DNA from 3 places in the Pseudomonas sp. FBCC-B1565 genome. Region 2 is predicted to be linked to each of the others. Evidence: predicted binding sites of a transcription regulator. Region 2 holds the regulator's gene; each other region holds the start of a gene.

Region 1 (9,947 bases), 2.6 Mb from region 2:
AGAGCTGCACTTGCGCATCCAGGCGTTGTTGCGCCGTTCCCACGGCCAAACCAACCAGCCGACGTTGCAAGCGGCCGGCCTGCACCTGGACGAAGGTCGCCAATGCGTGCTGCGTGACGGCGATGAGATCCAGCTGACCGCCGCCGAATTTCGCCTGTTGCGCTATTTCATGCTGCACCCCGAACAGATCCTGTCGAAAAGCCACCTGGCCGAGCACCTCTACGACGGCGAGACCGAGCGCGACTCCAATGTGCTGGAAGTGCACGTCAACCATCTGCGCCGCAAATTGGGCCGCAGCGTGATCGAGACCCGGCGCGGCCAGGGTTATCGGTTTGGCGCCAGCCCTGCATGAGGTCGATCCAGCGACGCTTGAGCCTGGGGCTGATCAGCGTGATGGTGATCGTCGGCGTGGTGCTGGCCCAGACCAGCCTGTGGTTGTTCGAGGCCGGCTTGCAACGCTACCTGGAAGCCGGCTTGCGCAACGACGCCGAAAACCTGCTGGTGGCGCTGGTGCGTGGGCCCAACGGCGTGCAGCTGGATGAGCAACGCCTGTCGCCAGCCTATCAACGGCCGTTTTCCGGGCATTACTTCCGCATCGATTTTGCCGACGTCCACTGGCGTTCCCGCTCATTGTGGGACCAGGAACTGCCGCGCCTGCCTGAGGCGGGGCTGAAGGGCAACCTGCAACTCGGCCCGGAAGGCCAGCAACTGCTGGTGCTGCGTGCGGACTACAAGCGGTTTGGCCAATCGATTTCCATCAGCGTGGCCCAGGACTACACCCCGGTGCGCGAAAGCTTCCGGCTGATGCGCCAGATCGGCCTGGTGCTGGGGCTGGCGGCACTGCTGTTGGTGTTGATCTTGCAACGGGTGACCGTGCGCCGCGCCTTGCGCCCGCTGGAAACCGCGCGCAACCAGATTGCCCAGTTGCAACAGGGGCAACGCTCGCAACTCGATACCCAGGTGCCCCTGGAACTGGAGCCGCTGGTGGCGCAGATCAACCACCTGCTGGCTCACACCGAAGACAGCCTCAAGCGTTCGCGCAATGCCCTGGGCAACCTCGGCCATGCGCTCAAGACGCCTTTGGCCGTGCTGTTGAGCGCGGCATCGAGCGAGACGCTCAGGCAGCATCCCGAACTGAGCAAACTGCTGCGTGATCAGTTGGAGCAGGTACAGCAACGCCTCAACCGCGAACTCAATCGCGCCCGCCTGGCCGGGGAAACCTTGCCCGGTGCGTTGTTCGACTGTGATAAAGAACTGCCCGGCCTGCTCGCCACCCTGACCATGATCCACGGCGAGCACCTGGGCCTGAGCTACCGCGCCACGCCGGGCCTGCAACTGCCCTGGGACCGCGAAGATCTATTGGAACTGCTCGGCAACCTGTTGGATAACGCCTGCAAATGGGCGGATGCCGACGTGCGCCTGAGCATCACCGAGACGGAGCACCATTACCTGTTGGCGGTGGAGGATGACGGCCCCGGCATTCCTGAAAGCCAGCGAGCCCAGGTGTTCAGCCGTGGCGCACGGCTGGACGAGCAGATCGATGGCCATGGTCTGGGCCTGGGGATCGTGCGGGATATTGTCGAGGTGTGGGGCGGGGTGTTGCAGTTGCAGGCATCTGAACTGGGCGGCTTGAAAGTGCTGATCGAATTGCCCTGTGGGAGGGGGCTTGCCCCCGATGGCGGCATTCCAGTCAAAAAACAGATTGGCTGATACACCGCAATCGGGGGCAGGCTCCCTCCCACATTGGATCGCCTTGCATTTTCAGACGCGGAACTGATCCATCAACCCCTGCTGCTGATTCGCCAGGCTGTTCAACGCCTGGCTCACCCGCGCCGATTCATTCGCCTGCTCGGACAGCGACTCGGTCACATCGCGAATGGTCGCCACGTTGCTGTTGATCTCCTCGGCCACCGCGCTTTGCTCTTCGGCGGCGCTGGCGATCTGCAGGTTCATGTCGCTGATCACCGTTACCGCATCGCCGATCTGGCGCAGGGCGGTCACGGCCTGTCCAACCTGTTCGACGCTGCCCTGGGCCTGGCGGTAGCTGTTGCCCATGGAACCGACCACTTCTTCGGTACCGCTCTGCAACTGCTCGATCACCAGGCGGGTTTCTTCCACCGACTCCTGGGTACGGCGCGCCAGGTTGCGCACTTCATCGGCCACCACCGCAAAGCCACGCCCGGCTTCACCGGCGCGGGCCGCTTCGATGGCGGCGTTGAGTGCCAGCAGGTTGGTCTGTTCGGCGATGCTACGGATCACCTCCAGCACCGAGCCGATCTTCTCACTGTTGGCGGCCAGGCCTTCGACCTGGGTCATGGCCGTGCTCATGTCCGCCGCCAGCTCGCCGATGTTGGTGGTGGTGCGGTCGATCACCGTGAGGCCGTCGCGGGTGGCCTGGTCGGCATCGCGTGCGGCCTGGGCTGCTTGCGCCGCGCTGCGGGCCACGTCCTGGGCGGTGGCGCTCATTTCGTGGGAGGCGGTGGCCACCTGGTCGACCTGGCGGTACTGCTGCTCCATGCCGGCGCTGGTTTGCGTGGCAATCGCGGCGGATTGGTCGGCGGTGCCACGGGCGTCCTGCACCGAGCGTTTGACCTCGGCGATGATCGGTTGCAGCTTGTCGAGGAAACGGTTGAACCAGCCGGCCAGTTGGCCCAACTCGTCCTGTTTGTCGTAGGCCAGGCGCCGGGTCAGGTCGCCTTCGCCGCTGGCGATGTCTTCGAGCATGTGCGCCACGCCGAGGATCGGCCGCGTTACGCTGCGTGCCATCAACCACACCAGGATCAAGCCGACCACGGCGGCCAGCAGGCCCAGGCTCAGTTCCAGCAGGGTGCCCTTGGCATTGTCGGCATCCAGTTGGGTTTTCAGCGCTTCGGCGGGGGCTACCAGGACTTTCTCTGGCACATCCAGCAGCACGCCCCACGGCTTGCCGTCCGGAATCGGTGCGAACGGCGCGAGCACCTTGAGCTGGTGATCGGTGCGCAGGCTGCGAATTTGTGTACTGCCGGTCAGGGCGCTGATCAGCTGCGCGCCGTTGGCGGTGTCGACCTGGTCCAGGCGCTGGCTGAGCTTGCTCGCGTCGGGGCTGTAGCCAGCGAGCAAACCAGTCGGGCTGAGGATGCTGACCTGGGTCTGGCCGTCATACAGCTTGTGGCTGGCCTGCTGGCTCACGGCCTGCAGGCTGTTGAGGTTGATGTCCACCGACAGCGAGGCGATGACTTTGCCGTTGGCCATCAACGGGAAGACAATGCTGGTCATCAGCACGTTTTGTCCGTTGATCTTGTAAAAGTACGGTTCGATTACGCACGGCTTGAGCGTGGTGCGTGGGCAGGTGAACCAGGCGTTGGCTTTTTCCCCGCTGGGGCCGACGCTGGTGTCGAACATGTCGCTTTCCGGCAATGCCATTGACTCCAGCTTGCCGGGCGTCGGCTGCGACCAGTACAGGGCGAAACGCCCCTTGTCGTTACTGCCCAACTCCGCCTGGCCGGCGAACAGTTCATCCTTGCCGTCCAGCGCATTGGCTTCGAATACCAGGGACAAACCAAGCAAGTCCGGGTTGGCCTGCAACGCGGCCCTGACCTGGCGGGTCAGGTCTTCGCGGGTGTCGAAGGCGTCGAGAAAGCGCTTCTCGGCCTGCTCGCGCAGGAACAGCACCTGGCGCGAAAAACCATGGCCGTACTGATAGGCGTCCATGAACTGGCGGCGGATACCCAGCGCTTGCACCTCGCCCTGGGCTTCGATGCGCGCCTGGGCCGCTTCATCCAGCATCTGCATGCTGGAGGCCTTGACCCGTTGCGAACTCTGCTCCATGCGATACAGCGACAGACCCACCAGCAGGGTCACGATTCCCAGCAGGCACAAGCCAGCGAGCAGGGTGATTTTCCATTGAATGGAGAGCTGCCTGAGCGACATCGGTACATCCTTACCTGAAAACACAGAGAGAACCTGTATCGGCGGTTTCAGGTTTTTCTTTATTCAAACGATCGATTTAAACCTGAAAGCGGCGCCGTTTTTTGACATGTGCGCCTGCCTGCTGCAAAGTGCGCGCCCTCTAATAAGACCTCCTCCAAGCCTGCACGCCGGTTGCCACCCAATGGCTGCCCGGGTGCGGGCATGCCTGTTTTTTATGTTTTTTTCTTGAGGTAACCATGATTAACGCAGTCATTGCCGCGGTCGGCACCATGCTGGTGCTCAGCCTGTCCCGCGTGCATGTGGTCATCGCCATCATCGTCGGCGCCCTGGTGGGCGGCCTGACCGGTGGCCTGGGGATCGAAGCCACGCTCAAGGCCTTCAATGGCGGCTTGGGCGGCGGGGCGACGGTGGCGTTGTCCTACGCCTTGCTCGGCGCTTTCGCCGTGGCGATTGCCAAGTCCGGCCTGGCCCACGCGTTGGCCGACAAGGCCCTGCTGCTGGTGGACCGTCAGGAAACCAGCGGTGGCAGCCACGTCAAATGGCTGCTGATCGGCCTGCTGTGGATGGTGGCGATTGCCTCGCAGAACATCTTGCCGATCCACATCGCGTTCATTCCATTGCTGGTGCCGCCATTGCTGTACGTGCTGACCAAGCTGCAACTGGACCGCCGCCTGATCGCCTGTGTGATGACCTTCGGCTTGATCACGCCGTACATGTTCCTGCCGGTGGGCTTCGGCAATATCTTCCTCAACCAGATCCTGCTGGCCAACGTGGCCAAGAGCGGCGTGGATATCAGCCAGGTCAACGTCACTCACGCCATGAGCCTGCCGGCGCTGGGCATGGTCGTCGGCCTGCTGGTGGCGGTGTTCATCAGCTACCGCAAGAAGCGCGTGTACGATCTGGAGAAAATCGAGCGGGTCGAGCAGGTGGCGGTGCAGTACAACCCGCTGACCCTGCTGGTGGCCGGCCTGGCGATTGCCTCGGCGTTCATCATCCAGTTGTGGCTGGACTCGATGATCATCGGCGCGCTGGCCGGGTTCCTGATCTTCTCGGTGTCGGGCATCGTGCGCTGGCGCGACACCGACGACCTGTTCACCGAAGGCATGAAGATGATGGCGATGATCGGCTTCATCATGATCGCCGCCTCGGGTTTTGCCGAAGTGCTCAAGGCCACCGGGGATGTGCGCTCGCTGGTGGAAACCTCGGCGGCCTTCATCGGCCATAGCCGTGGGATAGGGGCGTTGCTGATGCTGCTGGTGGGGCTGCTGGTGACCATGGGCATCGGTTCATCGTTTTCCACCGTGCCGATCCTGGCGGCGATCTTCGTGCCGCTGTGCGTGCAACTGGGGTTCAGCCCCATGGCCATCGTGTGCATCGTCGGCACGGCCGGTGCCTTGGGTGATGCCGGTTCGCCGGCCTCGGACTCGACCCTCGGTCCGACTTCCGGCTTGAACATCGACGGCCAGCACCACCATATCTGGGACACCGTGGTGCCGACCTTCCTGCACTACAACCTTCCGCTGCTGGCATTCGGCTGGCTGGCCGCGATGACCCTCTGACCACTGCCGGCTTGTTGGAGTGAATGGGCTTGCTGTGGCAAGCCCGCTCACTACAGAAACTTCCTATGCGGCCGTTAACCTCTCTAGTCGCCACTAATAAGAGAGAAAACCCATGCGTCTGAGCCTCAAGGCCAAAGTCCTGTCCCTCGCCGTAGTGCCGGTGCTGTTGTTTGCCGTGGTCATCAGCCTGACCACCGTGTGGATCCTGCAGGGCCAGGCGCGCAATGAGGTGGACGAAACCCGTCAGCGCCTGCTCAACGACGCCAAGGCCACCCTGCAAAGCTACGTCGAAGTGGCCATGACCACCATCAAGCCGCTCTACGACGCGGCGGCGCCCGGTGATACCGCGGCGCGCGCCGAGGTGGTCAAGCTGCTGTCCAACACCAGCTACGGCAAGGACGGCTACTTCTTCGGCTACGACTCCGAGACCATCCGCCTGTTCAAGGGCAACAGCCCCGACGGCGTGGGCAAGAGCTTCAAGGATAACCGCGACCCCAACGGCGTGTACGTCAATCGTGACCTGGTCAAGGTCGGCAAGGACGGCACCCATTACCTGCAATACAGCTCGACCCAACCAGGCCAGACCGAACTGGTGCCCAAGATGGGCTACACCGAATACCTGCCCAAGTGGGACATGGTCATCGGTACCTCGGTGAACCTGGACGGCATCGAAGCCCAGGTGGCGGTGGTCGAGGCCAAGGTCGAGAAACGCATGGAAGGCGTGCTGCTGAGCATCCTCGGCGTGGCCGTGGTGGTACTGCTGGTGATCGCTGCCGTGGGCATGCTGCTGGCCAATACCATCCTGCGTCCGCTGCACCTGATGAAAGCCAACCTCGACGACATCGCAGCCGGTGAAGGCGACCTGACCCGCCGCCTGGCCATCACCAGCCAGGACGAGCTGGGTGATCTGGCCGGCGCGTTCAACCGTTTTGTCGACAAGATCCACGGCCTGGTGCGCCAGATCACCGAGATGACAGGCCAACTCACCGGTCTGGTCAGCCAGGTGTCGGACCAGGCCCAGCGCTCCGAACAGGCCATGGAACGCCAGCGCCACGAGACCGACCAGGTCGCCACGGCGATCAACCAGATGTCCTCCGCCGCCCAGGAAGTGGCGCGCAGTGCCCAGGGCGCCTCGGTCGCGGCCCAGCAGACCGACGCTGAAGGTCAGGCCGCCAAGCGCGTAGTGGACGGCAGCATCGCGCAGATCCATGCGCTTGTGAACGACATCCGCAGCAGCGGTGTGTCCCTCGACAGCCTGCAGCAGGACGTGGCCTCCATCGTCAGCGTGCTCAGCGTGATCCGCTCCATTGCCGAACAGACCAACCTGCTCGCGCTCAACGCCGCGATTGAAGCCGCGCGGGCCGGGGAGGCCGGCCGTGGGTTTGCGGTGGTCGCCGACGAAGTGCGCGCCCTGGCCAGCCGCACCCAGACCAGCACCCAGGAAATCCAGGGCATGATCGACCGCCTGCAAAAAGGCACTGAAGCCGCGGTGGACGCCATGCGCCGTTCCAGCGATGCCGGCGACGGCACCTCGGCCCAGGCCAACCAAGCCGGGGCATCGCTGGACACCATGGCGCAGTTGATCGGCACCATCAATTCGATGAACGCCCAGATCGCCAGTGCCGCCGAGGAGCAGACCGCCGTGGCCGAAGAGATCAACCGCAGCGTGCATCAGATTGCCGTGGCGGTGGACAGTGTGGCCGATGAGACCCAACTGGGCGCCCAGACCTCCCGCAGCCTCGCGGACCTGGGTCAGCGCCTGGGGCAGTTGGTCGGCCAGTTCCGGATCTGATCCAGCGGTTGTGCGCCGCGACGCATAGGCGGTGTCACGTCATCTGGATCAGCGTCTTCATGATCGTGCTTTCGGTGGAGATGGTTTTCGCGTTCGCCTGGTAGTTGCTCTGGGCCTTGATCAAGTCGACCAGTTCGTTGGTCAGGTTGACGTTGGAGTTCTCCAGGGCATTGGCCTTGATCGCGCCGAGGGTGCCGGCTTGCGGGGTGTCATAGCCCGGTTGGCCGGAGGCGAACGTCTCTCTCCAGGCGGTGCCGCCGGCCGGTTGCAAGCCTTGTTCGTTGTTGAAGCTGGCCAGGGAAACCTGGCCGACGGCCTTGCTCTGCTGGTTGCTGAAGGTGGCGAACAGCACGCCGTTGCCGTCGATTTTCAGGCCGGTGATCTGGCCGGTGGCATAGCCATCGGTGACCGGCGGGTTACGGTAGCTGGCCGAGTTGTACTGGGTGATGTTGGCCAGGTTGACGGCGATGCCGGTTGGGTTGGCATCCGCACCGTTGGCCTTCCACACGCCGTTGGTCACCGTCCCGGGGACCCAGCCGGTGAGGGTCAGGGTCTTGTCGGATACGCCTGCGGTTACGACGCTGGTGAGCTTGCCCGCGCCGTCAAAGGTCAACGTGGACGGCACCGGTGGCGTGGACGGTGTACCGGTGGGCGCCGAGCCGTTCGGGTTGCGCCCGTCGATCAGGGTGTAGGCGTTCCATTTGTTGCCGTCGGTTTTCACCAGGTACTGCACCATCGGGTGGGCATTGCCCTGGGAGTCATACAGGGTGGTGCTGTACTGGGTGCTGAAGGTGCTGGTGTCGTTCGGGTTGAACGGCTTGGCCACCTGGTCGATCACGGGCATCGACGCATTCAGGTTGCTGGTCGAATCGACTTTGGTCGACGCCTTGGGCGGCAGGCTGGCCAGGTTCAATTGCAGGTCGACCAGGCCACCCTTGGCGATCTTGCCGTTGGCGTCTGCCCCGTAGCCTTGCAGGCGCGAGGTGCCGGTGTTGTTGGTGATGTAGCCGTCCTTGTCGGCCCGGAAGGCGCCGCTGCGGGTGTACTCCAGCGAACCGTCGCTTCTTTTCTGGACGAAGAAGCCGCCGCCCTGGATACCCATGTCCAACGTACCGCCGGTGGTGTTGACGTCACCCTGGGTGAACCGTTGGGACACCGCCGCCAGGTTCACACCGTTGCCGATGCTGTTCTGGCCGGTGCCCAGTCGGGTAGCGGCGTAGATGTCCGCGAATTCCGCACGGGATGCCTTGAAACCGCTGGTCGCGACGTTGGCGATGTTGTTGCCCGTGACGTCCATCTGCTTATTGGCGGCGTGAAGACCGCTAAGGCCAATATTGAAAGACATATCAACTCCTTCTGGTGCCGTTTCTGGTCGAGGCTGGGGAAGGGCTGAGTGTGCGCACCGCGCATGGACGTTCGGGGGAGGCTGTGTGGAGAAAGCATGGAGGCCGGGATTTATTTACCCGGCGCCCCCTCAGAGATCGCGCATCAATAGGCCAAAACGCAGGTCCATTTCGGCCGGAAGTGGCAGGTACACGGTGTGCCCATCTCCCGGCGCGACCTCGATGGCGTCGCCCTTGGCGTTGTGCAGGGTGGCCAGGTCGAAGTGGAAGTTGCCGGTGGGAGTCATCAATTCCAGGTGATTGCCCACGGCGAAGCGGTTCTTCACCTTGACCTCGGCCAGCTCGCCCCGGCGCTCGCCGGTCAGTTCGCCGACGAATTGCTGGCGCTCCGACACCGAGCTGCCGTGCTGGTAGTTCTGGTACTCATCGTGCACATGCCGGCGCAGGAACCCTTCGGTGTAGCCGCGCTGGGCCAGGGATTCGAGGTTGGTCATCAGGCTGCGGTCGAAGGCGCGGCCGGCCACCGCATCGTCGATGGCCTGGCGATACACCTGGGTGGTGCGTGCGCAGTAGAAGTGCGACTTGGTGCGGCCTTCGATCTTCAGCGAGTGCACGCCCATGTGGGTCAGGCGCTCCACGTGGTGCACCGCGCGCAGGTCCTTGGCGTTCATGATGTAGGTGCCGTGCTCGTCTTCGAAGGCCGGCATCTGTTCATCGGGGCGGTTGGCTTCCTGCAACAGAAACACCTGGTCGGTCGGCGCACCAATGCCCAGGGTCGGCTCGCAGTGCTGGACGATATCGCCGGTGGCGTTTTCCACTGCCGGGGTGGCCTGGTATTTCCAGCGACACGCATTGGTGCAGGTGCCCTGGTTGGCATCGCGCTTGTTTATATAGCCCGAGAGCAGGCAGCGCCCGGAATAGGCCATGCACAGGGCGCCGTGCACAAACACTTCCAGCTCCATGGCCGGCACCTGTTGGCGGATTTCATCGATTTCTTCCAGGGACAACTCCCGCGACAGGATCACCCGGCAGATCCCTTGCTGCTGCCAGAACTCGACGCTGGCCCAGTTCACCGTATTGGCCTGTACCGACAGGTGGATGGGCATCTGCGGGAAGTGCCGGCGCACCAGCATGATCAGCCCGGGATCAGACATGATCAACGCGTCCGGACCCATGGTGATCACCGGGGCGAGGTCCTTGAGGAAGGTCTTCAACTTGGCGTTGTGCGGCGCAATGTTCACCACCACGTAGAAACGCTTGCCCAGGGCATGGGCTTCCTGGATGCCGAGGGCCAGGTTGGCGTGGTCGAACTCGTTGTTGCGTACCCGCAGGCTGTAGCGCGGT
Region 2 (9,947 bases):
GCAACGCATCGGCACTGGCGAACAGCAGGCTGGAATTGAGTTCGATCTCCACCCACAGCTCATTACCGCGCACCGTCATCTGGTTGGAGCTGATCAGGTCGCCAAACGCCGCGCTGATGTCGTCGGCGATGCTTTTCAGCGGGTCGCTGGTGCCGCCCACGCCGGCAGCGGTTTCATCGCTGTCGTTGACCAGCGGCTTGGCCGGGGTCACGGTCTTGGGCCGCTCTTCACCGATGGGAATCGGCTTGAGCGCACGGTCGGCGTCGTTGAACACGCCGATCAGCGCCTGGGAAATGACTTTGTACTTGCCTTCGTTGATCGACGAGATGGAGTACATCACCACGAAAAACGCGAACAGCAGGGTGATGAAGTCTGCATAGGACACCAGCCACCGCTCGTGGTTGACGTGTTCTTCAGGCTCGCGACGGCGACGGCTCACAATACATACCTCCCATCAATCCATGAAGCCCTGGAGCTTCAATTCGATGGAACGCGGGTTCTCGCCCTCAGCGATCGACAGGATGCCTTCGAGCAGCATCTCGCGATAACGCGACTGGCGCATGGCAATCGACTTGAGTTTGCTCGCCACCGGCAGCAGCACCAGGTTGGCACTGGCCACGCCGTAGATGGTCGCGACAAACGCCACGGCAATGCCGCTGCCCAGTTGCGATGGATCGGCGAGGTTGCCCATCACGTGGATCAGGCCCATCACCGCACCGATGATGCCGATGGTCGGCGCGTAGCCGCCCATGCTTTCGTAGACTTTGGCGGCGTTGATGTCGCGGCTTTCCTGGGTGTAGAAATCCACTTCCAGGATGCTGCGGATCGCTTCCGGCTCGGCGCCGTCCACCAGCAATTGCAAGCCTTTGCGTGCGTAGCTGTCGGGCTCGGCATCGGCCACGCCTTCCAGGCCCAGCAGGCCTTCCTTGCGCGCGGTGAGGCTCCAGTTGACCACGCGGTCGATGCCGCCGGGCAGGTCCACGCGTGGCGGGAAAATGATCCATATCAGAATCTGCATGGCGCGCTTGAACGAGCTCATGGGCGATTGCAACAACGCCGCGCCCACGGTGCCGCCGATCACGATCAGCGCCGCCGGGCCGTTGGCCAACGCACCGAGGTGCCCGCCTTCGAGGTAGTTGCCGCCGATGATCGCGACAAACGCCATGATGATGCCGATCAGGCTCAGTACATCCATCAGAGGCAGGCCTCCACCAGATGCTTGCCGATGTCGTCCAGGCTGTAGACGGCGTCGGCCAGGTCCGCCTTGACGATGGCCATGGGCATGCCATAGATCACGCAGCTGGCTTCGTCCTGGGCCCAGATGGCGCTGCCGCCCTGCTTGAGCAGGCGCGCACCTTCACGGCCGTCGGCGCCCATGCCGGTGAGCACTACCGCCAGAACTTTGTCACCGTAGGACTTGGCTGCCGAACCGAAGGTGATATCCACGCACGGCTTGTAGTTGAGGCGCTCATCGCCCGGCAGGATTTTGATCGCGCCACGGCCGTCGACCATCATCTGCTTGCCACCGGGGGCCAGCAGCGCCAGGCCAGGGCGCAGGATGTCGCCATCCTCGGCTTCCTTGACGCTGATGCGGCACAGCTTGTCCAGGCGCTCGGCGAAGGCCTTGGTAAACGCCGCCGGCATGTGCTGGATCAATACGATCGGCGCCGGGAAGTTGGCTGGCAGTTGGGTCAACACGCGTTGCAGCGCAACCGGGCCACCCGTGGAGGTGCCGATGGCGACCAGCTTGTAGGCCTTGCGCTTGGGTGCGGGCGAATGAGCCGACGCCGCAGGTGCCAGCGTGCGAGCGGGTGCCACTGCAGGCCGTGTCACTGGCGCAGGCGCAGGGCGCGCAAACGACGACGTCGGTGCAGCGGGAGCCGGTGCTGGCGCAGCGGTTGGAGTAGGCGTGCTGAACAGGCTGCGACGGTTACTGCGCGAAATGCTGTGCACCTTCTCGCACAGCATCTGCTTGACCTTCTCGGGGTTGCGCGAGATGTCTTCGAAATTCTTCGGCAGGAAGTCCACCGCACCGGCGTCCAGCGCATCCAGGGTGACCCGGGCGCCTTCGTGCGTCAGCGAGGAAAACATCAGGACCGGGGTCGGGCAGCGTTGCATGATGTGCCGGACTGCCGTGATGCCATCCATCATCGGCATCTCGTAGTCCATGGTGATCACGTCCGGTTTCAACGCAATGGCTTGATCAATCGCCTCTTTGCCGTTGGTGGCCGTGCCGACCACCTGGATCGTTGGATCGGCGGAAAGAATTTCCGAGACGCGGCGGCGGAAGAAACCCGAATCGTCCACCACCAGGACCTTGACTGCCATAAACACTCCGTTAGGCGGGGCGGGCACTACCGCCCTGCCCCACCAGAATCAAATACGCCGAGCGGCGTAACGCTTGAGCATGCTCGGAACATCGAGAATCAGCGCGATCCGACCGTCACCGGTGATGGTCGCACCCGACATGCCCGGGGTTCCCTGCAGCATTTTGCCCAAAGGCTTGATGACCACTTCTTCCTGGCCAACCAGTTGATCGACGACAAAGCCGATGCGCTGGGTGCCCACGGACAGAATCACCACATGGCCTTCGCGCTGCTCTTCATGGGCCGCCGATGCCACCAGCCAGCGCTTGAGGTAGAACAGGGGCAATGCCTTGTCGCGCACGATCACCACTTCCTGGCCGTCCACCACGTTGGTGCGCGACAGGTCGAGGTGGAAGATTTCGTTGACGTTGACCAGCGGGAAGGCGAACGCCTGGTTGCCCAGCATCACCATCAGGGTCGGCATGATCGCCAGGGTCAACGGCACCTTGATGACGATCTTGGAGCCCTGGCCCTTGGTCGAGTAGATGTTGATCGAGCCGTTGAGCTGGCTGATCTTGGTCTTCACTACGTCCATGCCGACGCCACGGCCGGACACGTCGGAAATCTCGGTCTTGGTCGAGAAGCCCGGGGCGAAGATCAGGTTGTAGCATTCGGTGTCGGTCAGGCGGTCGGCGGCGTCCTTGTCCATCACGCCGCGCTTGACCGCAATGTTGCGCAATATGGTCGGGTCCATGCCTTTGCCGTCGTCAGTGATCGACAGCAGGATGTGATCGCCTTCTTGCTCCGCCGCCAGGATCACCTTGCCGCCACGGGACTTGCCCGATGCTTCGCGCTCTTCCGGGGTTTCCACGCCGTGGTCGACGGCGTTGCGCACCAAGTGGACCAGCGGGTCGGCCAGGGCCTCGACCAGGTTCTTGTCGAGGTCGGTTTCTTCGCCCACCAGTTCCAGGTTGATTTCTTTCTTAAGCTGACGCGCCAGGTCGCGAACCAGGCGCGGGAAACGGCCAAAGACTTTCTTGATCGGCTGCATCCGCGTTTTCATCACGGCGGTCTGCAGGTCGGCGGTGACCACGTCGAGGTTCGACACAGCCTTTTGCATGGCTTCATCGCCGCTGCTCAGGCCCAGGCGCACCAGGCGGTTACGCACCAGTACCAGTTCGCCGACCATGTTCATGATGTCGTCCAGGCGCGCGGTATCAACCCGCACGGTGGTTTCGGCTTCACTGGCAGGCTTCTCGGCTGTCGGCGCGGCGGCGGCACGTGCCGGAGCAGGTGCGGCGGCCGGGGCCGGTGCTGGCTTGGCAGCCGGTGCAGGTTTGGCGGCCGGCGCTGGCGCAGCGGCCTTGGCGGCGACCGGTGCAGCGGTCGCCACCGCTGCGGCCGGGGCCACTTCGCTGAACTTGCCCTTGCCGTGCAACTCGTCCAGCAGGGATTCGAACTCGTGATCGGAGATCAGCCCATCGCCCGCAGGGGCGGCGCTGGCAGCAGCCGGTGCCGCAGCCGTGGCGGCGACTTCCGGCAAGGCGTCGGCCGCGAAGGTGCCCTTGCCATGCAGTTGGTCGAGCAATGCTTCGAATTCATCGTCGGTAATGTCGGTGCTGGCGCTGGCCGCCGGTGCATCCGCAGGAGCAGCAGCAGGTGCCACGGCGTCGGCCGCGAACTGGCCCTTGCCATGCAACTGGTCGAGCAGCGATTCGAACTCGGCGTCGGTGATGTCTTCGCTGGTCGGTGCGGCGACCGGGGCAGCCGGCGCTTCCGCCTCGGCCTTGACGGCACTGAGGGAGTTGAGCAGCTGTTCGAACTCGCTGTCGGTCACATCCGGCTCGGCCTCAACCACAGGCTCCGGTGCGGCTTCAACCACCGGTGCGGCCGACGTGTCGGCAGGTTCCGCCAGGCGCGCCAGGGCGGCCAGCAGTTCCGGAGTGGCCGCCGTGATCGGTGCACGGTCGCGCACCTCGCTGAACATGCCGTTGACCGCATCCAGTGCTTCGAGAATCACGTCCATCAACTCCGAATCAACGTGACGCTCACCCTTGCGCAGGATGTCGAACACGTTCTCGGCGATGTGGCAGCACTCCACCAGCTCATGGAGCTGGAGGAAGCCGGCGCCCCCTTTTACAGTGTGAAAACCGCGAAAAATTGCATTGAGCAGGTTCGCATCATCCGGTCGGCTTTCCAGCTCGACCAGTTGCTCGGACAACTGCTCTAAAATTTCGCCGGCCTCTACAAGGAAATCCTGAAGGATTTCTTCATCGGCGCCGAAGCTCATGTGGGTGCTCCTTAGAAGCCTAAACTGGATAACAGGTCATCGACATCATCTTGACCCGATACAACGTCTTCACGTTTATCGGCATGAATCTGCGGACCTTCACCCTTGGCGAGATGTTTTTGTGGATCTTTTTCCGAGAGGATCGCTTCGCGGTCATGTTCGATGCCGGCGAAACGGTCAACCTGGCCAGCCATAAGCACCAATTTGAGCAAGTTGCTTTCCACTTCGGTGACCAACTGGGTCACACGCTTGATCACCTGACCGGTGAGGTCCTGGTAATCCTGGGCCAGCAGAATGTCATTGAGGTTGCTGGAAACCGTGCGGTTTTCCTGCTCGCTGCGTGACAGGAAACCGTCAACCCGACGTGCCAACTCGCGAAACTCCTCAGCCCCCACTTCCCGGCGCATGAAGCGGCCCCAGTCGTGGCTCAGGGCCTGGGCTTCAGTGGCCATGCCGTTGACCAGAGGCGTGGCGTTTTCCACCAGGTCCATGGTGCGGTTGGCCGCCGCCTCAGTCAGCCTGACCACATAGGACAGGCGTTCGGTGGCATCGGTGATTTGCGAGATTTCTTCGGCCTGGGGCATATGCGGGTCAATCTGGAAATTGACGATCGCACTGTGCAGCTCGCGTGTGAGCTTGCCCACTTCCTGATACAGGCCGCGGTCACGGGTCTGGTTGAGCTCATGGATCAACTGCACCGCGTCGCCGAACTGGCCTTTTTCAAGGCTGTCGACCAACTGGTGAGCATGCTTTTTCAGGGTCGACTCGAAGTCTCCCTGTGACGTTTCTTTATGCTCCATAGCTCCCCCGCGATGGCATTAGCCGTGGATGCGTTCGAAGATTTTTTCGATCTTCTCTTTCAAGGCCAGTGCAGTGAATGGCTTGACCACGTAACCGTTGACCCCGGCCTGGGCGGCTTCGATGATCTGCTCACGCTTGGCTTCGGCGGTCACCATCAGCACAGGCAGGCTGCGCAGCTTTTCGTCAGCGCGCACGTGGCGCAGCAAGTCGATACCGGTCATGCCCGGCATGTTCCAGTCTGTTACCAGAAAGTCGATGCTCCCGCTGTTGAGGATCGGAATCGCCGTAATGCCGTCGTCCGCCTCGACCGTGTTTGTGAACCCAAGGTCACGCAACAGGTTTTTTATGATCCGCCGCATCGTTGAGAAGTCATCAACGATGAGGATTTTCATGTTCTTGTCCAATTCGACCTCCAAGCAGTCTTAAACGCGCCCAGCACCTGGACGCGCCATTTCAATCAACAGGCATTACACAAAAAGGACTGCCGGGGGCACCACGGGTCGAACCCGCGAAGGCCGGTTGCCCTCGCGGTATCGTCTGCAGTGTCCCCACACTGCCTGTTCAGCGCGCTCGCCACTCTCCCAAGCGCCCCCGCAAGCGGGCTGCGCACTGGCTGTGCAACTGGCTGACCCGCGATTCGCTGACACCCAGGACCTCACCGATTTCCTTGAGGTTCAGCTCTTCGTCGTAGTACAGCGCCAACACCAGCCGCTCACGCTCCGGCAAATTGGCAATCGCGTCCGCCAACGCCCCCTGGAAACGCTCATCTTCCAGGTCTCGCGATGGCTCCATATGAGCACTCGCGCCGTCCTCGTGCAGCCCTTCATGTTCGCCGTCCTGCAACAGGTCGTCGAAACTGAACAATCGGCTGCCCAAGGTATCGTTCAAAATCCCGTAGTAATCGTCGAGACTCAATTGGAGTTCGGCCGCAACTTCGTGATCTTTAGCGTCGCGACCGGTTTTTGCTTCAATTGCGCGAATTGCGTCACTGACCATGCGTGTATTGCGGTGTACCGAACGCGGCGCCCAGTCACCCTTGCGCACTTCATCGAGCATCGCGCCACGGATGCGGATGCCCGCATACGTCTCGAAACTTGCACCCTTGCTCGCGTCGTATTTGGTCGACACTTCGAGCAAGCCGATCATGCCCGCCTGGATCAGGTCTTCGACCTGGACGCTGGCGGGCAGGCGCGCCAGCAAGTGATAGGCAATGCGCTTGACCAGGGGCGCGTAGCGCTCGATCAACTCGCCCTGGCTGTCACGGGCAGACTTCTTGTACGCGTTGTAGCCGGTCGCTGTCATAGCACGGGTCCTGCGCTCGTCTGATGCACCAATCGCTCGACGAAAAACTCCAGATGCCCCCGGGGGTTGGCGGGCAATGGCCAGGTATCGACCTTCTGGGCAATAGCCTTGAACGCCAGTGCGCACTTGGAACGAGGGAACGCTTCGTAGACTGCACGCTGCTTTTGCACAGCCTTGCGCACACACTCGTCGTAGGGAACTGCGCCGACGTATTGTAAGGCGACATCGAGGAAACGATCCGTGACCTTGGTCAACTTGGCGAACAGGTTGCGCCCTTCCTGCGGGCTCTGGGCCATGTTGGCCAGGACGCGGAAGCGGTTCATGCCGTAGTCGCGGTTAAGCAGTTTGATCAGGGCGTAGGCGTCGGTGATCGAGGTGGGTTCATCGCAGACCACCAGCAACACTTCCTGCGCAGCGCGCACAAAGCTGACCACGGACTCGCCGATCCCGGCGGCGGTGTCGATCACCAGCACGTCGAGGTTGTCGCCGATGTCACTGAACGCCTGGATCAGCCCGGCATGCTGCGCCGGGCTCAGGTGCACCATGCTCTGGGTGCCGGAGGCGGCCGGCACGATGCGGATGCCCCCAGGCCCCTGCAGCAGCACATCGCGCAGCTCACAGCGGCCCTCGATCACATCGGCAAGGGTATGTTTGGGCGTCAGCCCCAGCAGAACGTCGACGTTCGCCAACCCCAGGTCAGCATCCAGCAGCATGACGCGACGGCCAAGCTCTGCCAGGGCCAGGGACAAATTCACTGACACGTTAGTTTTCCCGACGCCACCTTTGCCGCCGGTCACCGCGATCACCTGTACGGGATGCATGCTGCCCATTTTATTTCTTTACCTTGTCTTGCTTAGACGCAGGCTACATGGCTTGGCCGCGTGAATCGCTTGCAGACCATCGATGTAGATACATTTCACGGTGTTCATACCGCCCTCAACCTACCCGCTTCGCCGGGTTGTGGTAGAGGTCGGCGAACATATCGGCCATCGCTTCCTCGCTAGGCTCGTCTTGCATTTGCACGCTGACTGCACGGCTGACCAACTGATGACGGCGCGGCAGATGCAGATCATCCGGGATCCGCGGCCCGTCGGTCAGGTAGGCGACCGGCAATTCATGACTGATGGCCAGGCTCAGCACCTCGCCCAGGCTCGCGGTTTCGTCGAGCTTGGTGAGGATGCAACCGGCCAGGCCGCAGCGCTTGTAACTATGATACGCAGCGGTAAGAACCTGTTTCTGGCTGGTGGTTGCAAGCACCAGGTAATTTTTCGACTTGATGCCACGCCCGGCCAGGCTTTCCAACTGCATGCGCAATGCCGGGTCGCTGGCTTGCAGGCCGGCGGTGTCGATCAGCACCACGCGCTTGCGCAGCAGCGGGTCGAGGGCGTTGGCCAGGGACTGGCCTGGGTCGACATGGGTCACCGACACATTGAGAATGCGGCCCAGGGTCTTGAGCTGCTCCTGGGCACCGATACGGTAGCTGTCCATGCTCACCAGCGCGATATTCTGAGCGCCGTACTTGAGCACGTAACGCGCCGCCAGCTTGGCCAGGGTGGTGGTCTTGCCCATGCCGGCGGGGCCGACCATGGCGATCACACCGCCCTCTTCCAGGGGTTCGATTTCCGGGGTGACGATCATCCGCGCCAAGTGGGCCAGCAACATGCGCCAGGCCTGGCGAGGCTCTTCGATTTCGGTGGTCAGGGCCAGCAGGTCGCGGGACAACGGGCCGGACAGGCCGATGCGTTGCAGGCGACGCCACAGGTTGGCCTGTTGCGGTTTGCTGCCTTGCAATTGGTTCCAGGCCAGCGAACCCAACTGGACTTCGAGCAGCTCACGCAGGCCATTGAGTTCAAAGCGCATCGAGTCGAACACACGCTGGTCAACCGCCGCTGCCGGGGCTGGCGCAGCGGGACGCGGCGGCTCTTTGAAGGTTGGCTCAACCAATGGCTCCGCGGCGGTCAGCGGCAGGCCGGCGAACAACTGGCGATTGGTGGTGGCATCGCTGTCGCCACGCATGCTCAGTTCAGCCTGGGCCGAAACAATCCGCGAAGCGGTCTTGCGCAGCTCGTCTTCGAGCTCCATGTTCGGCACGCGCGGCGCCAAGGCCGAAGGTGTGTAATCCAGGGCAGCCGTCAGCTCGACACCGCCGGCAATACGACGGTTGCCAATAATCGCGGCGTCGGCGCCCAGCTCATCACGAACCAGTTTCATGGCCTGACGCATATCGGCGGCGAAAAAACGCTTCACTTGCATAACCCACTACCCTCAGCCGTTGGGCCCTACTGTCGCGACGATAGTCACTTGCTTGTTGTCAGGAATTTCCTGATAAGCCAAAACGTGCAAATTCGGTACTGCCAGGCGCCCAAACCGCGACAACATCGCCCGGACCGGGCCTGCCACCAGCAGGATCACCGGTTGGCCTTGCATTTCCTGGCGTTGCGCGGCGTCGATCAACGAACGCTGCAGCTTCTCGGCCATGCTTGGCTCCAGCAGAACGCCCTCTTCCTGGCCTTGTCCTGCCTTCTGAATACTATTGAGCAATATTTGTTCCAACCTGGGTTCCAAGGTGATCACAGGCAGCTCGGAGTCAAGCCCTACAATGCTTTGCACGATTGCGCGCGACAATCCGACGCGCACCGAAGCCACCAGGGCGGCAGTATCTTGACTCTTGGCGGCATTGTTGGCGATAGCCTCGGCAATGCTGCGAATATCGCGCACCGGCACCTGTTCGGCCAGCAGCGCCTGCAACACCTTGAGCAACTGCGACAGCGACAGGATGCCCGGCACCAGCTCTTCGGCGAGTTTTGGCGAGGCTTTGCCGAGCAAACCCATCAATTGCTGGACTTCTTCGTGGCCGATCAGCTCGTGGGAGTGCTTGTAGAGGATCTGGTTGAGGTGGGTAGCGACCACGGTGCTGGCGTCCACCACGGTATAACCCAGGGACTGCGCCTGGCTGCGCTGGCTGATTTCGATCCACACCGCGTCCAGGCCAAAAGCCGGATCTTTGGCGGTAATACCGTTGAGACTGCCGAACACCTGCCCCGGGTTGATCGCCAGTTCGCGGTCCGGGTAGATCTCGGCTTCGGCCAGGATCACGCCCATGAGAGTCAGGCGGTAGGCGCTGGGCGCCAGGTCCAGGTTGTCACGGATATGCACGGTGGGCATCAGGAAGCCCAGGTCCTGGGACAGCTTCTTGCGCACGCCCTTGATCCGCGCGAGCAGCTGGCCGCCCTGGTTGCGGTCCACCA
Region 3 (9,947 bases), 1.6 Mb from region 2:
GCTTGGGCAGGCCGAACATGCCTTCGATCAGCGCGTGGTTGAGCAGGTAGTTGATTACCGTACCGCCAAGGCTGATCACCATCACCGGCGTCGCCTTGCCGATTGCGCTGGTGAAGCCGCGCAGGGCCATGAAACTCAGGTAACCGGGCAGGGCGAAGGGCAAGATCGTCAGGAATTGCCCGGCCGAGTGCACGTTGGTCTCGGTCTGGCCAAACATCAGCAGCACAGGCTTGAGATTCCACAGCAGCAAACCGGCCGCCAGGGCCATCAGCCACGCCAGCCATAGCCCGGCCTGGGTCAGGCGGGTGGCGCCTTCGATATCGCCCGCGCCGTGACGGATGGCCACCAGAGTGCCCACGGCGGCAATCACGCCGATGCAGAAAATCGCCACGAACGAGTAGGTCGCCGCGCCCAGGCCGCCACCGGCCAGGGCTTCGGGGCTCAGGCGCGCCATCATCAGGGTGTCGGTCAGCACCATCAGCATGTGCGCCAACTGTGAGGCAATCAACGGCCCTGACAGCCGCAGAATGGCCCAGAGTTCGGTACGTGCCGGATGTTGCATGATCATCACGCTCGAAAAGTCAGAAGGTTGGGAAGGCTTGATTCTCGGCGCTCTCGGTTCATTACACAAAAGGATTAAAGCGATGATGTACATGACTTAAACTCATGCCTGCTGATCTGGTAGGGTGCGGTATTGCTCTGTAGGAATCTGCCGATGTCTCGACGTCTTGCCCCGCTGTATGCCTTGCGCGCATTCGAGGCCGCCTCGCGGCACAATTCCTTCACCCGGGCAGCGGAGGAGCTCTCCATCACGCAAAGTGCGGTGAGCCGGCATATCCGCACGCTGGAAGAGCATTTCGCCTGTCGCCTGTTCCAGCGCAGCGGCCGCACCTTGCAGCTCACCGAAGCGGCGCGCCTGCTCTTGCCGGGCGTGCGCGAAGGTTTCGCCGCGCTGGAACGGGCCTGCCATACCCTGAACGCCGAAGACGACATCCTGCGCATGAAGGCGCCGTCTACCCTGACCATGCGCTGGCTGCTGGCGCGGCTGAGCCGCTTCCGGGCGTTGCAGCCGGGCAATGAAGTGCAACTGACCAGCGCCTGGATGAGCGTGGACGAGGTGGATTTCAACCAGGAGCCCTTCGACTGCGCAGTGTTGCTGAGCTACGGGCACTTTCCGGCGGACTGGGAGGCCAGCTACCTGTTCCCGGAATTGCTGATCCCGGTAGGTGCACCGAACCTGTTGGAGGATGGGCCGTGGGATGCTGCGCGACTGGCCACCGCCGAACTGCTGCACCCCACGCCCGACCGTCGCGACTGGCGCAATTGGCTGCAACGCATGGGGTTGGCGTCCCAGGTGTCGCTCAAGGGCGGCCAGGTGTTCGATACTCTCGAACTGGGCATGATCGCCGCTGCGCGGGGTTACGGTGTGTCCATGGGCGACTTGCTGATGGTGGCCGAAGACGTGGCCCAGGGGCGCCTGAGCCTGCCTTGGCCAACGGCGGTGGCCAGTGGCGAAAACTACTACCTGGTATGGCCGAAAACCCGCCCCGGCGGCGAGCGTTTGCGGCGCCTGGCGGAGTTTCTGCAGGCGGAAGTCAAGGCGATGGAATTGCCCCAGGTCGAACGCCTCGAGTGAGGGGCGACAGACTGTTCGTGCAATCGTTTGCGTGATACCCCTGCGGATCGCTCAAGTATTGCCTCGGCTCGCCGAAGTAGGTGTGTTGGAACCATCGTGCACCAACGTTTCCCACCAGATAATTTGCCGAGCAGCGCTATGAGATCAGGATGATCCTGGCCTCGGCCAGGAGCCTTCATGTCTCAACCTCGCGCCCGGATAGCCTCCCAGTTAGGCCTGGCATTAGCCGTGATTCTGGCTGTCGTCATCAGCGGCAGCACCGTGTTTGCCTTGCGTTCGCTCGACTCCGCCAACCTCGCCACCCGCGAGGAGCACCTGGCCAGCGAAGCGCGTTTGCTCGCCGACCAACTCAACACCTTCCACAGCACCTTGCGCGAAAGTACCCAGCGTTTGAGCGGGCTGTTTGAAAAACGCTTCGGCGCCGGTTTGAGCGTGCATGCGGACCAGCCTGTGACTGTGGCCGGTGTGCAGACCCCAAGTCTGTACCTGGGCAATCAGGTGCTGAACAACAACTTCAATGAAGTGGATGAGTTCAAGCAGATGTCCGGTGGCGTGGCCACGGTATTCGTGCGCAGCGGCGAGGACTTTATCCGTATCAGCACCTCGTTGACCAAGCAGGACGGCAACCGCGCCATCGGCACGGTGCTGGATCGCCAGGGCCCGGCCTACCAGCGGGTGCTCAGCGGGCAGACCTATATCGGTCGGGCGGTGTTGTTCGACCGTTCCTACATGACTCAGTACAGCCCAGTGCGCGATAGCAGTGGCCAGGTGATCGCGGTGTTGTTCATCGGGTTCGACTACACCGATGCGCAGAATGCCCAGTTCGACAACCTCAAGCGTTTCCGCATCGGCCAGACCGGCTCCCTCGCCTTGCTGGATGAACAGAAGCGCTGGCTGGTGCCGCCGGCGGGCGTGCAGGCGCTGGATCAAGCCATTCCCGTGATGCTGGACCTGGCCAAGACGCCGGGTACAGGGCGCTTCTGGGCAGACAAGAACGAAGACTTCTACAGCGTGTCGGTGCCTTTCGAAGGCGGGCCGTGGGCCGTGGTCGCGAGCATGCCCAAGGCCGAAATCCGCTCGGTGACGTGGGACGTCGGTATCCGCCTGGTGATCGGCAGCGTGCTGGCCATGCTGCTGGCGGTCGGTGCAACGGTGTGGCTGCTGCGCAGCAAGCTGGCGCCGTTGGGCGACCTGGTGCGCCAGGCCGAAGCCTTGGGCGCGGGCGACTTGAGCGCACGCTTGAACGTGTCCAGCCATGACGAAATCGGCCAACTGGCGCGCAGTTTCAACCAGATGGGTGAAGCGCTGTCGACCATGGTCTCGCATATCCGCAAGGCGGCCGAAGAGGTCAACAGCCGTGCCCAGGCGCTGTCCGGTTTGTCCGGTGGCGCCTATGAAGGCATGGAGCAGCAGTCCGGCGAGATCACCAGCATGGCCGGGGCGGTGGAAGAGTTCAGCGCCACCTCGCTGAACATTGCCGACAACATGGGCAGCACCGAACGCCTTGCCCAGGAAAACGCCCAACAGACCCGCATCGGGCGCAACTCGATGCAAGAGGCGTCGTCATCCCTGGAACACATCGCCACCGCGCTCAACAGCACGGCCACGGTGATCAACACCCTGGGCCAACGCTCCCAAGAGATCGGCGGAATCGTCGGCGTGATCACCTCGATTGCCGAACAGACCAACCTGCTGGCGCTCAACGCCGCCATCGAGGCCGCCCGCGCCGGTGAACAAGGCCGTGGGTTTGCCGTGGTCGCCGATGAGGTGCGCAACCTGGCGTCGCGTACCCGGGAGGCCACTGACGAAATCTCCGGAATGATCCAGAGCATCCAGCAGGAAACCGGCAACGCCATCAGCACCATGGAGCGCGGCAATGTGTTGATGCAGGAAGGCCTGTCGCGTAACGCCGACGTGGCGTCGGCCCTGGCGCGTATTGACGAGCAAAGCCGCTCGGCCGGTCAGCAGTTTGCTGCGATTACCACCGCCACCCAGGAACAGAGCAGCACCGCGACCTTGCTCAGCAGTAACCTGCAGAGCATTGCGCTGGCCAACAGCGAGCAGCGGGAAGTGGTGTCGAACCTGGCGATCACCGCCAAGGAACTCGAAACCCTGGCGGCGGGCTTGCGGCATGAGGTGGACCGGTTTCGTTGAGGCCTAGCGATCGCCCAGGCCAGGGTCAACGCGCTTGCCGATGTCCTTCAGGCGCGCCAGTTGGTCGACCATGCCGGGGGCTTCGTCCATGCTGGTGACGAAGGTCCACAGGTAGGTCATGACCGCGTAGATATGGCCAGCCTTGACCGCGGGTGACAGCGCCAATTGGCTGATGGCGACCACAAACAGCAAGGCGGCCAGCGTACCCAGAAACAGGTACGCAGCCGCCTCACGATCCGACAGCCAGATGCGCAGGCGTGAAAGCACTTGGTAGTGGCGCCGCAGGGTCGGTGCGCCGACCTTTTCCACCAGGCCGATTTCTTTTTCCAGCCGGTTGTTCAGCCGTTCATGCAGCTCCTGGTTGCGCCGGGCAAAGCGTGGCAACAACGTGATGCACAGCACCAGTGCGCCCAGGCACGCCAGGCCTACCCAGGGCTCGATCACGATCAACATCACCGCCGCGCCGATAATCGACACCAGCGCCGTGGCAATGATCGGTACATGCTTTTCAAAGAAGTCGACGAACTCCCGGGCGAGCACCACCCGTGCCGCCGATTTCGACGTGCTGTGGTTCTGCAGGCGTTGATTGAGGATCACCGGCACCGCCAGATCGGCGTAGATCCGTGTGAAGGTCCGCGTATCCAACGCCCGCCGCGCCGCGCCGACCACCCAGAATGCCAGGACCACGGCGGCGTAGAACAGCGCGTTGCTGGCGTCGCCACGGATGATCGCGTCCACCGCAAACCCGGCAAACAACGGGTAGGCCAGCAGCAGCGCGTTCTCCAGCGCGACCAGCGACAGCGTGGCAAACAGCTTGCCCGGATAGGCTTTGGCAATGGCCTTGAGCGTCTGGCCGGCGGATTGCTGGCCGATTTTCCGGCTTTCTTCGATCAGGATTTGAGGTGTGGCGGATGACATGGGGTGCACCAAAGGAGTGATAGACGCTATTATTGAGCGACTGCTCAAGTATCCTTGAGCGATCGCTCAAAAAGCAAGCGCCGCTTATCTGCCGGTGCCTGGAAGGAATTGCCCATGTCGCGTATCGACCGTAAAGACCAGATCATCGCCGCCGCCCTTGAGCTGTTTCGCAGCAAGGGTTTTGCCGATGTGTCCACCCGCGACCTGGCCGAACATGCCGGCCTGTCCCGCAGCCATGTCTATCACTACTTCAGCGACTGGAAGGAACTGCGCCGCGAAGCCTTCGTGCGGTTTGCCAACGAACAGTTGGACGAAGTGCGCGCGCCCCTGGCAGAAGCAGCGCCCCTGGACGCCTTTGTGGGTTTTTTGCGTGACTGCCTGCCAAGCACCGCTGATGCAGGGTGGGCACTGTGGCTGGATGCTTGGGACGAAGCGATGCAGGACCCGGAAATGGCCCAGGCTTACCTGGCGATCAACGCCCAATGGCAAGGCATGCTCGCCGAGGTGATCGAGCGGGGTGTGGCTGCCAATGTCCTGCGTTGTGACTCGCCACAACGCGCTGCCCGCCAGATCTTTGCCGTGGCGATGGGCTATGCCGACGACCTGATGCTCAAACCCTCCATGGAGTCGGCGGAAGCGGCCTTGGATGAAGTGATGGAAGTGGCGCGCCTGCTGTTGGACTTCCCAGAGGCACCCTAGCCGACGGCCGCGGGCCGATACTGCAACGCTTCCGCCAAGTGCGGTCGAGTAATGCTCTCGGCGTGCTCAAGGTCGGCCAGGGTACGCGCCACTTTGAGCAGGCGATGGGCAGCGCGCAGGGATAGTGTCAGCCGTTCACAGGCGGTTTCCAGCCAGCCTTCATCGGTCTTCGTCAGCTTGCAGTGCTTGCGCAGCCCCGGCAGATCAAGGAACGCATTTGCACAGCCCTGGCGTTGCTGTTGGCGATCGCGGGCCTGGGCGACCCGTGCCGATGCCTCGGCGGTGTTATCGCCCGCCTGCTGGGTTGGGTTCAATGCGGTGGTTTCTCGCGCCACAGTGAGGTGCAAATCAATACGGTCCAACAAGGGGCCGGAGAGCTTGTTGCGATAGCGCTGAATCTGCTCCGGCGTGCAGCGACAACGCCCGCTGGGTTCGCCCATGTACCCGCAAGGGCAGGGGTTCATGGCGGCTACCAGTTGGAAGCGGGCCGGGAAGCTGACGCGATCGCGGGCGCGGGAGATGACGATGTGACCCGATTCCAGAGGCTCGCGCAGCACCTCCAGCACCTTGCGGTCGAACTCAGGCAACTCATCGAGGAACAGCACGCCGTGATGGGCCAGGGTAATTTCCCCCGGCTGCGGTTTCGACCCGCCGCCCACCAATGCCGGACCTGAGGCAGAGTGGTGCGGCTGGCGAAACGGTCGGTGTGGCCAGTGACTCAGCGGCGCAAGGCTGACGACCGACTGGATCGCCGCCACTTCCAGGGCTTCCTGCTCGCTCAACGGCGGCAACAAACCCGGCAGGCGACTGGCGAGCAAGGTCTTGCCGGTGCCGGGCGGGCCGCTGAACAGCAGGTTATGCGCGCCCGCCGCTGCAATCAGCAATGCGCGCTTGGCGGCGAGCTGGCCCTGTACTTCGCTCAGGTCCGGGTATGGCTTGTTCAGGTACAGCAAGCCGTCGGATTTGTAGGGTTCTATAGGCTGATGCCCATTCAGGTGCGCCACCACCTGCAGCAAATGATCCACCGCGATCACCTTCAACCCCGAGGCCAGGCACGCTTCCTCGGCATTCGCCCGAGGCACTATCACGGTGCGCCCGGCCTTGCGCGCCGCCAATGCCGCAGGCAACACGCCTTTCACTGCGCGCACCTCGCCGGACAGCGCCAATTCTCCCAGACATTCCACGTCGTCGAGCAGCAAGGCTGGCACCTGCACGCTGGCCGCCAGGATGCCCAACGCAATCGCCAAGTCAAAGCGCCCGCCGTCCTTGGGCAGGTCGGCGGGCGCCAGGTTGAGGGTGATGCGTCGGGCGGGGTATTGCAGGGCGGAGTTGAGAATGGCGCTACGCACCCGGTCCTTGCTTTCCTTGACGGCTGTTTCCGGCAAGCCGACGAGTGTCAGGGACGGCAAACCATTGGCCATGTGCACTTCGACGGTGACGGCAGGCGCTTCGACGCCGATCTGGGCGCGGCTGTGGACGATGGCGAGGGACATGCTCGTTCCTTGAAAAGAGGGCCGCTTCCTGCGGGTTTTTCAAGGGTAGACGAGGTGGGGAAATGCGAGGCGAGGGAGGTTTTACAGAACGTATCCAGAGTCGTTCGCAGCGCTTTATGTGGGAGCAGGCAAGCCAGCTCCCACACTGACCGCGTTTATTCAGCAGAGGGCGGCGTCAACCTAGCTTCCAACTCCGCTACCTTCGCCTCCAGGCTCTCCAACCGCGCCCGCGTGCGGGCCAGCACCACCATCTGGCTATCAAACTCTTCCCGGCTCACCAGGTCGAGCTTGCTGAAGCCGCTTTGCAGCAGCGCCTTGAACTGGCTTTCGATTTCATTGCGGGGCAGCGGGGTGTCGCCGCTGAACAGGCGAGAGGCGTGGCCGCTCAGGGCGTCGAGGAGGTCTTTGGGCGCGAGCATGGGAAATATTCCGGAAAACTGTTGGCCGGCAGTGTATCACGCAGCGTCTATAGTCTTTTCCGTGGCGGCGAGCGCACGCTTTTCGCGCAGCGGGCCGGGCGGTGGCGCACTGTTTTTGTGCGCATTGCCGCCATCAAAAAGCCCCGCAGTTGGGAGAAAGTGGGCAAAGGACTGATTTCAGTGATTTTTACGGAGCTGGCAAGGTTTCTGCTTAGACGATCATGACCCATGCACTGATGCAGTCGCTGTGACGAATGCAGTGCGCCGACGGATCAGGGGTACAGGTTTCGTCACCAGTGGTTCGCTGGCGTCGCAACGGCAAATGCCGAGGCGACGACGCGTTACAAAGCCAGGCACTGCGCTTAGACTTGAGACGGGTTTGTTTTCCTGGGGCAAGTCCACCAATTCGGGAGAGAGTTTTCATGAAGCTAGTCACTGCCATCATCAAGCCGTTCAAGTTGGACGATGTACGCGAGTCGTTGTCCGAGATCGGCGTGCAGGGCATTACCGTTACTGAGGTCAAAGGCTTCGGTCGGCAGAAGGGTCACACCGAGCTGTATCGCGGCGCGGAATACGTAGTCGATTTCCTGCCGAAGGTGAAGATTGATGTCGCCATTGACGACAAGGATCTTGACCGGGTTATCGAGGCGATAACCAAGGCTGCCAACACCGGCAAGATTGGTGACGGCAAGATCTTCGTGGTCAATCTGGAACAGGCTATTCGCATCCGTACCGGCGAAACCGATACCGACGCAATCTAAGCCGCCAAACCCCAACGCCCCAGGAGAAAACAATATGACTCTGCGTAAATTCGCAGGGCTCGGAGCCCTGTTGTCCATCGTAATGCCAAGCCTGGCCATGGCGGCAGACGAAGTGGCGGCTCCAGTCCTCAATTCCGGCGACACGGCGTGGATGCTCACATCCACCGCGCTGGTGCTGTTCATGACCATTCCAGGCCTGGCGCTGTTCTACGGCGGCATGGTGCGCTCCAAAAACATTCTTTCCGTGATGATGCAGTGCTTCGCCATCACCGGCCTGATCACCATCCTGTGGTTCGTGTACGGCTACAGCATGGCGTTCGACACCACCGGGATGGAAGCGGGCGTCGTCAACTTCAACTCGTTCGTGGGCGGTTTGTCCAAGTTGTTCCTCGCGGGTGTGACCCCGGCGAGCATCACCGGCCCTGCGGCGCTGTTCCCTGAGGCGGTGTTCGTCACCTTCCAGATGACCTTCGCCATCATCACCCCGGCGCTGATCGTCGGTGCGTTCGCCGAGCGTATGAAGTTCTCCGCGATGCTGATCTTCATGGGCGTCTGGTTCACCCTGGTGTATGCGCCGATTGCCCACATGGTGTGGGGCGGTCCGGGTTCGTTGCTGGGTGACTGGGGAGTGCTCGACTTCGCTGGCGGCACCGTGGTGCACATCAACGCCGGTGTGGCTGGCCTGGTGGCGTGCATCGTGCTCGGCAAGCGTAAAGGCTTTCCGACCACCCCGATGGCACCGCACAATCTCGGTTACACCCTGATCGGCGCGGCGATGCTGTGGATCGGCTGGTTCGGCTTCAACGCCGGCTCTGCCGCTGCGGCCAACGGCACTGCCGGCATGGCGATGCTGGTCACCCAGATCGCTACCGCTGCTGCGGCGCTGGGCTGGATGTTCGCCGAGTGGATCACTCACGGTAAGCCAAGCGCACTGGGCATCGCCTCGGGTGTGGTGGCGGGCCTGGTGGCAATCACTCCGGCTGCTGGCACCGTAGGCCCAATGGGCGCCCTGGTGATCGGCCTGGTCGCCGGTGTGATCTGCTTCTTCTGCGCCACCAGCCTCAAGCGCAAGCTGGGTTACGACGACTCCCTGGACGCATTCGGTGTGCACGGTATCGGCGGTATCGTCGGTGCGATCCTCACCGGTGTGTTCGCAGCCCCAGCACTGGGCGGCTTCGGCACGGTGACTGACGTGGCTGCACAGGTCTGGATCCAGGCCAAAGGCGTCGGCTTCACGGTGATCTACACCGCTATCGTGACGTTCATCATCCTCAAGGTGCTGGACATGGTCATGGGCCTGCGGGTGACCGAAGAGGAAGAGGCGGTCGGCCTCGACCTGGCGCAACACAACGAACGCGGCTACAACTTGTAAGTACGCGAAAAAAAGATGCCCGGCTTGCCGGGCATTTTTTTGCCTGGTGTTTGTCAGTCGTAACACGCTGTAGCGGTTTTTAAGCGATGTTTGTGATGGGATGCACACGGCACTTTTCCGCATGCCAATGTCTTACAGGCATGTAGGCGTATTCGGCACTTTGTTTTTTCCCTGAGCGCGCTAGAATGCGCGCCGATGGGCGGAGAACTGTATGTGGCAACAGACCCTGATTACCCTGCGGGCCAAGCCCCGGGGCTTTCACCTGGTAACCGATGAGTTGCTGGCCGGCTTGCCTGAATTGAAGGCCTGTCGTGTGGGCTTGTTGCATCTGTGGCTGCAGCACACCTCGGCCTCGTTGACCGTCAACGAGAATGCCGACCCGGCGGTACGCCGTGACTTCGAACGTTATTTCAATTCGCTGGTGCCGCAAGGCCGTGCAGGGTTCGAACACAACGACGAAGGTCCGGACGACCTGCCGGCGCACTTCAAGGCCAG

The links. The regulator FliA, encoded in region 2, starts transcription of late flagellar genes. The targets are predictions, from matches to a motif close to CTAAAGTTTNNNNNNNNNNNGCCGNTAA.
Region 1: NL123_RS20400 (methyl-accepting chemotaxis protein) is a predicted target of FliA. The motif match lies at 3,945-3,972, and genes of this name have one in related genera.
Region 3: NL123_RS00995 (methyl-accepting chemotaxis protein) is a predicted target of FliA. The motif match lies at 1,687-1,714, and genes of this name have one in related genera.

Annotation. Positions count from the first base shown of each region.
Region 1 covers NZ_CP101438.1:4,430,080-4,440,026, reverse strand. Annotated here, with positions in the region: gene NL123_RS20410 (response regulator transcription factor) at 1-352, shown strand, start outside; gene NL123_RS20405 (sensor histidine kinase) at 349-1,710, shown strand; gene NL123_RS20400 (methyl-accepting chemotaxis protein) at 1,762-3,909, opposite strand; gene NL123_RS20395 (Na+/H+ antiporter family protein) at 4,149-5,468, shown strand; gene ctpM (methyl-accepting chemotaxis protein CtpM) at 5,581-7,260, shown strand; gene flgE (flagellar hook protein FlgE) at 7,295-8,605, opposite strand; gene trhP (prephenate-dependent tRNA uridine(34) hydroxylase TrhP) at 8,735-9,947, opposite strand, start outside.
Region 2 covers NZ_CP101438.1:1,855,147-1,865,093, reverse strand. Annotated here, with positions in the region: gene motD (flagellar motor protein MotD) at 1-439, opposite strand, end outside; gene NL123_RS08905 (flagellar motor protein) at 455-1,195, opposite strand; gene NL123_RS08900 (protein-glutamate methylesterase/protein-glutamine glutaminase) at 1,195-2,328, opposite strand; gene NL123_RS08895 (chemotaxis protein CheA) at 2,377-4,596, opposite strand; gene NL123_RS08890 (protein phosphatase CheZ) at 4,608-5,396, opposite strand; gene NL123_RS08885 (chemotaxis response regulator CheY) at 5,415-5,789, opposite strand; gene fliA (RNA polymerase sigma factor FliA) at 5,959-6,699, opposite strand; gene fleN (flagellar synthesis regulator FleN) at 6,696-7,529, opposite strand; gene flhF (flagellar biosynthesis GTPase FlhF) at 7,636-8,952, opposite strand; gene flhA (flagellar biosynthesis protein FlhA) at 8,965-9,947, opposite strand, start outside.
Region 3 covers NZ_CP101438.1:234,896-244,842, forward strand. Annotated here, with positions in the region: gene NL123_RS00985 (NorM family multidrug efflux MATE transporter) at 1-568, opposite strand, end outside; gene NL123_RS00990 (LysR substrate-binding domain-containing protein) at 716-1,636, shown strand; gene NL123_RS00995 (methyl-accepting chemotaxis protein) at 1,814-3,790, shown strand; gene NL123_RS01000 (ABC transporter six-transmembrane domain-containing protein) at 3,794-4,708, opposite strand; gene NL123_RS01005 (TetR/AcrR family transcriptional regulator) at 4,823-5,407, shown strand; gene NL123_RS01010 (YifB family Mg chelatase-like AAA ATPase) at 5,404-6,900, opposite strand; gene NL123_RS01015 (accessory factor UbiK family protein) at 7,056-7,319, opposite strand; gene glnK (P-II family nitrogen regulator) at 7,742-8,080, shown strand; gene NL123_RS01025 (ammonium transporter) at 8,115-9,452, shown strand; gene NL123_RS01030 (secondary thiamine-phosphate synthase enzyme YjbQ) at 9,664-9,947, shown strand, end outside.